3 regions of the Geodermatophilus sp. SYSU D01105 genome follow, and region 2 is predicted to be linked to each of the others. Evidence: riboswitches for the same ligand, from Rfam matches in the RefSeq annotation. Region 2 holds a riboswitch; each other region holds the start of a gene.

Region 1 (2,251 bases), on a different contig from region 2:
CCGCTGCGGGGCCAGCCGGCCCGCGGCGATGAGGCCCAGCAGCCCGGGATAGGCGTGCGCGGCCATGCCGTGGCTGCCCAGCAGCTGCAGCTCCAGGGCGATCACCCGATCCATCGGCACCGCGGGCCTCCCCTGGGCCGGTGGCAGCAGCCCGACCTGCACGTGCCGGCCGCGCGGGCGCAGGCACCGGACGGAGTTCTCGCAGGTGACCGCGGCGCCGAGCGCGTCGAGGGAGACGTGCGCCCCGCCGCCGGTCAGCTCCGCGACCGCCGCGACGACGTCCCCTCCGCCACCCACCGTGGACTCCGCGCCGAGCTGCCGCGCGAGCTCCCGGGCCCCCGTGGAGACGTCGACGGCGACCACGCGGGCACCCGCGGCGGCGGCGACCTGCACCGCGGAGAGCCCCACGCCGCCGCAGCCGTGCACGGCCACCCACTCGCCGGGGCGCACCGCGGCGACCTGCACGACCGCGCGGAAGGCGGTGGCGTACCGGCAGCCCAGGCTCGCCGCGGTCGTCTCGTCGAGCTCCTCGGGCAGGCCCACCAGGTTGACGTCGGCGGCGTCCAGGGCGACGTGCTCGGCCAGCGAGCCCCAGGAGGTGAAGCCGGGCTGGGTCTGGCGCGGGCAGACCTGGTGGTCCCCGGCGGCGCACTGGGCGCACCGGCCGCAGGCGTTGACGAACGGCACGGTGACCCGGTCCCCCACCCGCCACCGGCGGACGCCGGCACCGACCGCGGCCACCGTGCCGGCCAGCTCGTGCCCGGGCACGTGCGGCAGGACGACGTCGGGGTCGTGGCCCTGCCAGGCGTGCCAGTCGCTGCGGCAGATCCCGCTGGCACCGACCCGCACGACGACGCCGTCCGGGGCGGGGTCGGGAACGGGCACCTCCCGCACGGTCAGCGGGCCGCCGAAGCTGTCGAAGACGAGTGCGCGCACGGCGCCAGCCTGCCGGACCGCCGCGGGACCGCCCTCGCGGCCCGGGCCCGGCCGGGCGCAGGCGCAGGTGGGGGGCGTGTGCCCCGCCGGCGCCACCTGCCTAGGATCACGCCTGGCTCACGAGAGGCAGTGCGAAGCACCTGGCTGGCTGCCCGGCAACCTCGACTCCGTCCGAGGTGCTCCAGGGGAAGAGCCGGTCGGTCGGCGCCCGCCGTCCGGCAAGGACGGAGATCCCCGTGCGCCGCGGGGTCTCCCGACGAGAGGAGACCGGCGCATGACCGACCCGCAGAGCTGGAGCTTCGAGACCCGGCAGATCCACGCCGGTACGAGCCCGGACCCGACGACCGGCGCCCGCGCCCTGCCGATCTACGCGACGACGAGCTACCAGTTCCGCGACGCCCAGCACGCCGCTGACCTGTTCGCGCTGGCCGAGATGGGCAACATCTACACCCGGATCATGAACCCGACGCAGGACGCGCTGGAGCAGCGCGTCGCCTCGCTGGAGGGCGGCGTCGCGGCGCTGGCCGTCTCCAGCGGGCAGGCCGCCGAGACCCTCGCGATCCTCAACATCGCCGAGGCCGGCAGCCACGTCGTCGCCTCCGCCTCCCTGTACGGCGGCACGTACAACCTGCTGCACCACTCGCTGCCCAAGCTGGGCGTCAGCGTCTCCTTCGTCGAGGACCCCGACGACCCGGAGAACTGGCAGTCGCTGGTGCAGGAGAACACCAAGGCCTTCTACGCCGAGTCGATCGGCAACCCGAAGGGCGACGTGCTCGACATCAGCGCGGTGGCGGAGGTGGCCCACCGCAACGGCGTCCCGCTGATCGTCGACAACACCATCGCCACGCCCTACCTGATCCGGCCGATCGAGTTCGGCGCCGACGTCGTCGTGCACTCGGCGACCAAGTACCTGGGCGGTCACGGCACCGCGATCGCCGGCCTCATCGTCGACTCGGGCAACTTCGACTGGCGGAACGGCAGGTTCCCCGGCTTCACCGAGCCCGACCCCACCTACCACGGCGTCGTCTACGCCGACCTGGGCGCCCCGGCCTACGCCCTCAAGGCGCGCGTGCAGCTGCTGCGCGACCTGGGCCCGGCCATCTCCCCGTTCAACGCCTTCCTCGTGGTCCAGGGCATCGAGACCCTGTCGCTGCGCATGGAGCGGCACGTGGCCAACGCCCAGCGGGTCGCGGAGTTCCTCGAGGGCCACGACGCGGTCGACCGGGTCAACTACCCCGGGCTGCCGTCGTCCCCCTGGCACGCGGCGCAGCAGAAGTACGCACCGCGCGGCGCCGGCGCCGTCCTCACCTTCGAG
Region 2 (2,251 bases):
GTCTCGACGCTGGCGAACGAGGGGCCGAACGGGATCCCGAAGTCCAGGGACTGGTACAGGTAGGCGAGGTTGTACCAGAGCAGCAGCTGCAGGATCAGCGGCACCGAGCGGAACACCCAGGTGTAGCCCCAGCTGACCGCCTGCAGCAGCGGCGACCGGGACAGCCGCATGAGCGCCAGCACCGTGCCGAGGGCGAAGCCGAGGACGGCGGTGATCAGCGTCAGCTGGATCGTCGTCCAGACGCCGCGGACGATCGACTCCTCGGTGAGGTAGGCGGCGACGACGTCCCACTCCCACCGGGGGTTGGTGACCAGCGAGTTGACCACCATCGCCAGCAGCACGGCGACGACGGCGGTGGCCACCCAGCGGCCGAGGTGCCGCGCCGGCACCACCGTCAACTGGTCGTAGGGCGTCCCGGACGGCCGGGGAGCGGCGGTCTCCGCGGTGGGCCGGGGCACGAGCGTGGTCATGCGGGGTCTCCCAGGGACTTCTCGAAGGCGTACCCGAGCTGGCCGGGGGGCAGGGTGCGCAGGGTCGCCAGGTCGGTGGGGCGGGGGACGGCGGGGTCGAACAGCGGCGTCCAGCCGGCGGCCAGGTAGAGGGCCCTGGCCTCGGGCTGGCGGGGGCCGGTGGTCAGGTACATGCGGGTGTAGCCGCGGCCCGCGGCCCGGGCCTCGAGCTCGGCGAGCACCCGGCGGGCCAACCCCCTGCGGCGGTGTGCAGCGGCGGTCCACATCCGCTTGACCTCGGCGGTGCCCGGGTCGGCGTGCCGGCGGTAGGCACCGCCGGCGACCGGGGCGCCGTCCTCCAGCAGCAGGAGCAGCTCGCCGTGGGGCGGGAGGAACTCCGCGGCGGGGTAGCGGGTGAGCTCGGCCGCCGCACCGCCGTACAGGTCGCCGTAGCGGCTGTCGTACTCGTGCAGCAGCTCGGCGAACAAGGGCGCGGCCAGCGGGTCGTCGGGGTGGACGGTGACGACGGCCAGCCCGGGCGCGGCGGTCACCGGGCCACCCGCGAGGGAGGGTGGACGACGCCGGGCAGGGGGGTGCGGGACATGCGGGTGCTCCCAGGGACGAGCGGGTGGGGGTGCGCGGGCACGCCGCCGGCACCGCGCGGGGGGCGGTGGACAGGAGCGGGCGGTGCCGCGGGACCGGCCGGAGCCGGTCAGGAGAGGGAATGCCTCAGCGACAGAGGGCGCTGTCGGTACGCAGGAGGTCGATCGTGGGTCGGCCGACCAGGACGGTCGAACGGTCCCGCACGCTCGGCGTGCTCCGGCAACTCACTGCTGGTGCTCCTCGGTCAGAGCCCGGGAGGGCTGCGGACTTGCGGACGCGGGCGCGTCCGCCAGGTCGTCACCCGGGGCACCCCGTCGCAGCGGAGGGTTGCCGGCCAGCGAGCCGGGGCTTGGTGCTGGCACTCAGGACCTGGCCGGGACCATAGGCGGCGAGCCGCCTACCCGTCAATCCCGATCGATTTGGTAGACATTGCAGCGGCGCACACCGAGGTCCGGAGGGAGGAGGCGGCGTGACCCGACCGGAACTGGCGCAGCGACGGCACGTCGACCTGCTCCGCACCTGCAGCGCCCTGTGTCCGGCGGACTGACCGCCCCCCGTCGTCCGACCCCGGCACAGGAGCGCTCCCGCATGTCCCTGCCCGATCCCACCCGCCTGCCCACCCTGTGCATCGTCGGCGCCGGCCCGACCGCCGTCGGCGTGCTCGAGCGACTCGTCGCCTCCGCACCCGAGCTGTCGGCCGGGCCCCGGCTGCAGGTCCACCTCGTCGACCCGTTCCCACCGGGTGGCGGCCGGGTGTGGCGGGCCGCCCAGCCGGAGCTGCTGTGGGCCAACTCCCTGGTCGGCGACGTCACCGTGCTGCCCGACCCGTCGGTCGTCGTCGACGGCCCCGTGGGCGAGGGGACGACGCTGTGGGACTGGGTGCGCGACGTCGCCCGGGACCGGCCCGCCGGCGACCCGGTCGGGCGGGAGGCCCGCCGGCTGGGGCCGGCGTCCTTCCCGTCCCGCCCGCTGGTCAACGCCTACCTGGGCTGGGTGCTCGAGCGCGTGGTCGCCGGGGCTGCGCCGTGGCTCGACGTCCACCTGCACGCCACCCGGGTCGTCGACGTGGCCGAGGGGCCCGACGGTGCCCGGGTGCGGCTGGCCGACGGCGGCGTGCTCGCCGCTGACGCCGTCGTCCTCGCGCAGGGCCACCTCGAGGCGCGGCCGACGCCGGCCGAGCGCCGGGTGGCCGCGGCGGC
Region 3 (2,251 bases), on a different contig from region 2:
CCGTGGTGGCCACGCCGACGCTGGCCCGCAGCGCCCCCTCGGGGATCCCGAGCCGGTCGAGCAGCGGGTGGGCGCAGAACCGGCCGTCCCGCAGGCCCACGCCGTGCTCGGCCGACAGGACGGCGGCCACCAGCCCCGGGTCGGCGCCCTCGACGGTGAAGCCCACGACGCCGGTGGGCGTGGTCGAGTCGGGCCAGATCCGCAGCCGTCGCACGCCGGGCAGCGCGTCCAGGCCGGCCTCCAGCCGCGCGCGCAGGGCCCGCTCGTGCGCCTCGAGGGCCCCCTCCGGCAGCGCGGCGAGCGTGTCGCAGGCGGCCGCCAGCGCCACCGCGCCGAGCACGTTCGGCGAGCCGCCCTCGTGCCGGTGCGGCGCCGGGGCCCAGGTGGTCTCGGCCACGGTCACCGCCTGCACCGCCCCACCGCCGGCCAGGTGGGCCGGCGCGGCGTCGAGCCAGTCGCGGCGGCCGACCAGGGCCCCGGTGCCGTAGGGCGCGTAGAGCTTGTGCCCCGAGAACGCCACGTAGTCCGCGCCGGTGGCCGCGAGGGAGAACCCGCGGTGCGGCACCAGCTGGGCGCCGTCGACGGCCACCCGCGCGCCGGCGGCGTGCGCCAGCGCGACGACGTCGGCCAGCGGCAGCGCCTCCCCGGTCACGTTGGAGGCGCCCGTGACCGCGACCAGGGCGTACCGGGAGGCGGCGAGCTCGGCCGCCAGGGCCCGCAGGGTGGCGGTCACCGTCTCCCGGATCGGCAGGACGGTCGTGGCCGCGCGGCGCTGCCACGGCAGCAGGTCGGCGTGGTGCTCGCAGTCGAGGACGAGCACCCGCTCCCCCGGTGGCACGCACCCGGCGAGCAGGTTGAGCGAGTCGGTGGTGTTCCGCGTCAGCACGCAGACGTCGTCGGGGCGGGCGCCGACGAACGCGGCGACGGTGTCGCGCGCGGACTCGTAGAGCGCCGTCGAGACCTGCGACAGGTACCCGGCGCCCCGGTGCACGCTCGCGTACAGGGGGAGCGCCTCGGCGACCCGGCCGGCCACCGCGGTCAGCGCCGGCGTGCTGGCCGCGGTGTCGAGGTCGGCGTAGCGGACCCACCCCGACGGCACGAGCGGCACCGCGGTGCCCGCGCCGACCACCGGCAGCAGCGGGCCCTCCGGCGCGGCGGGGACGACGGCGGGGCGGGACAGGACAGCGCCGGTCACGCGGGCCTCCTCGGTTCGGGGACCCGGTCGGCGGGTCCGCGCTTGCGGGGACCGGTCGGCACCCGCCTGGTCGTCACCCGGGGCACCCCATCGCGGAGGAAGGGTTGCCGGCCAGCGAGCCGGGGCTTGTCGCTGGCGCTCATGACCTGCCGAGGAGCCTGACACGACCCCCTGTTCCCGTCAAACCCGATCGGGATGGTAGAGATATGTCCGTGCCCGTCCTCCCCGTCCTCACCGCCGCCACGCCGCGGCTGGTCCGTCGGGTGCACGTGGACCTGGGCCGCGTCTGGTCGGCCCGCTGTCGCTGACGGCGCCCCCGTCCACCCCCTCCGGCCGCCGTCCCGCGCGGCCGCTCATCCCTCCGAGGACCACCCGTGCCGATCGAGTTCCTGGGCATCGCAGCCACCAACGACGGATCCGAGACCACCCCGCGCTCCGGGCCGAGCTTCGACAAGCAGTTCACGCTGCGACTCGGCCGCGCGCACGAGGACTGGGGGTGGGACCGCGTGCTGTTCGCGTACGGCTCCGGCTCCCCCGAGCCGGCCGCCGCCGCCGCGTACCTGCTCTCCCACACCGAGCGGCTGCAGGTGCTGCTGGCCCACCGGCCCAACGTCAGCCACCCGACCTTCGCCGCGAAGACCTTCGCCACCCTCGACCAGATCGGCGACGGCCGGCTGACGGTGCACTTCATCACCGGGGGGACCGACCGCGAGCAGCAGCGCGAGGGCGACCACCTCACCGAGGACCAGCGCTACGGCCGCACCCGCGAGTACATCCGGATCGTCAAGAAGGCCTGGACCTCGGGCGAGCCGTTCGACTGGGACGGCGAGCACTACCGGTTCGCCGACTTCGTGAGCGACGTTTTCCCGGTGCAGCAGCCCCGCCCCGACGTCTCCTTCGGCGGCTCGTCGGAGGCCGCCTACGCCGCCGGCGGGGCCGAGGCCGACGTCTTCGCCCTGTGGGGTGAGCCGCTGGCCGACACCGCGGCGCAGATCGAGCGGGTGCACGCCGCCGCCCGCGCCGCGGGCCGGACCGCGATGCCGCGCATCCAGGTCG

The links. A riboswitch is a leader RNA that binds a small molecule or an ion and turns the genes downstream of it on or off. The one in region 2 is predicted to bind S-adenosylmethionine.
Region 1: it holds a riboswitch for S-adenosylmethionine, as region 2 does, so the genes downstream of both, ACI79I_RS16160 (bifunctional o-acetylhomoserine/o-acetylserine sulfhydrylase) here and ACI79I_RS21305 (GNAT family N-acetyltransferase) in region 2, are expected to answer to the same signal.
Region 3: it holds a riboswitch for S-adenosylmethionine, as region 2 does, so the genes downstream of both, ACI79I_RS15755 (aminotransferase class V-fold PLP-dependent enzyme) here and ACI79I_RS21305 (GNAT family N-acetyltransferase) in region 2, are expected to answer to the same signal.

Annotation. Positions count from the first base shown of each region.
Region 1 is NZ_JBJGYR010000016.1:70,913-73,163, forward strand. Features, by position in the region: gene ACI79I_RS16155 (zinc-dependent alcohol dehydrogenase family protein) at 1-936, opposite strand, end outside; SAM riboswitch class IV at 1,052-1,167, shown strand; gene ACI79I_RS16160 (bifunctional o-acetylhomoserine/o-acetylserine sulfhydrylase) at 1,211-2,251, shown strand, end outside.
Region 2 is NZ_JBJGYR010000028.1:4,736-6,986, forward strand. Features, by position in the region: gene ACI79I_RS21300 (amino acid ABC transporter permease) at 1-470, opposite strand, end outside; gene ACI79I_RS21305 (GNAT family N-acetyltransferase) at 467-1,000, opposite strand; SAM riboswitch class IV at 1,312-1,422, opposite strand; gene ACI79I_RS21310 (FAD/NAD(P)-binding protein) at 1,641-2,251, shown strand, end outside.
Region 3 is NZ_JBJGYR010000015.1:130,990-133,240, reverse strand. Features, by position in the region: gene ACI79I_RS15755 (aminotransferase class V-fold PLP-dependent enzyme) at 1-1,195, opposite strand, end outside; SAM riboswitch class IV at 1,229-1,342, opposite strand; gene ACI79I_RS15750 (LLM class flavin-dependent oxidoreductase) at 1,570-2,251, shown strand, end outside.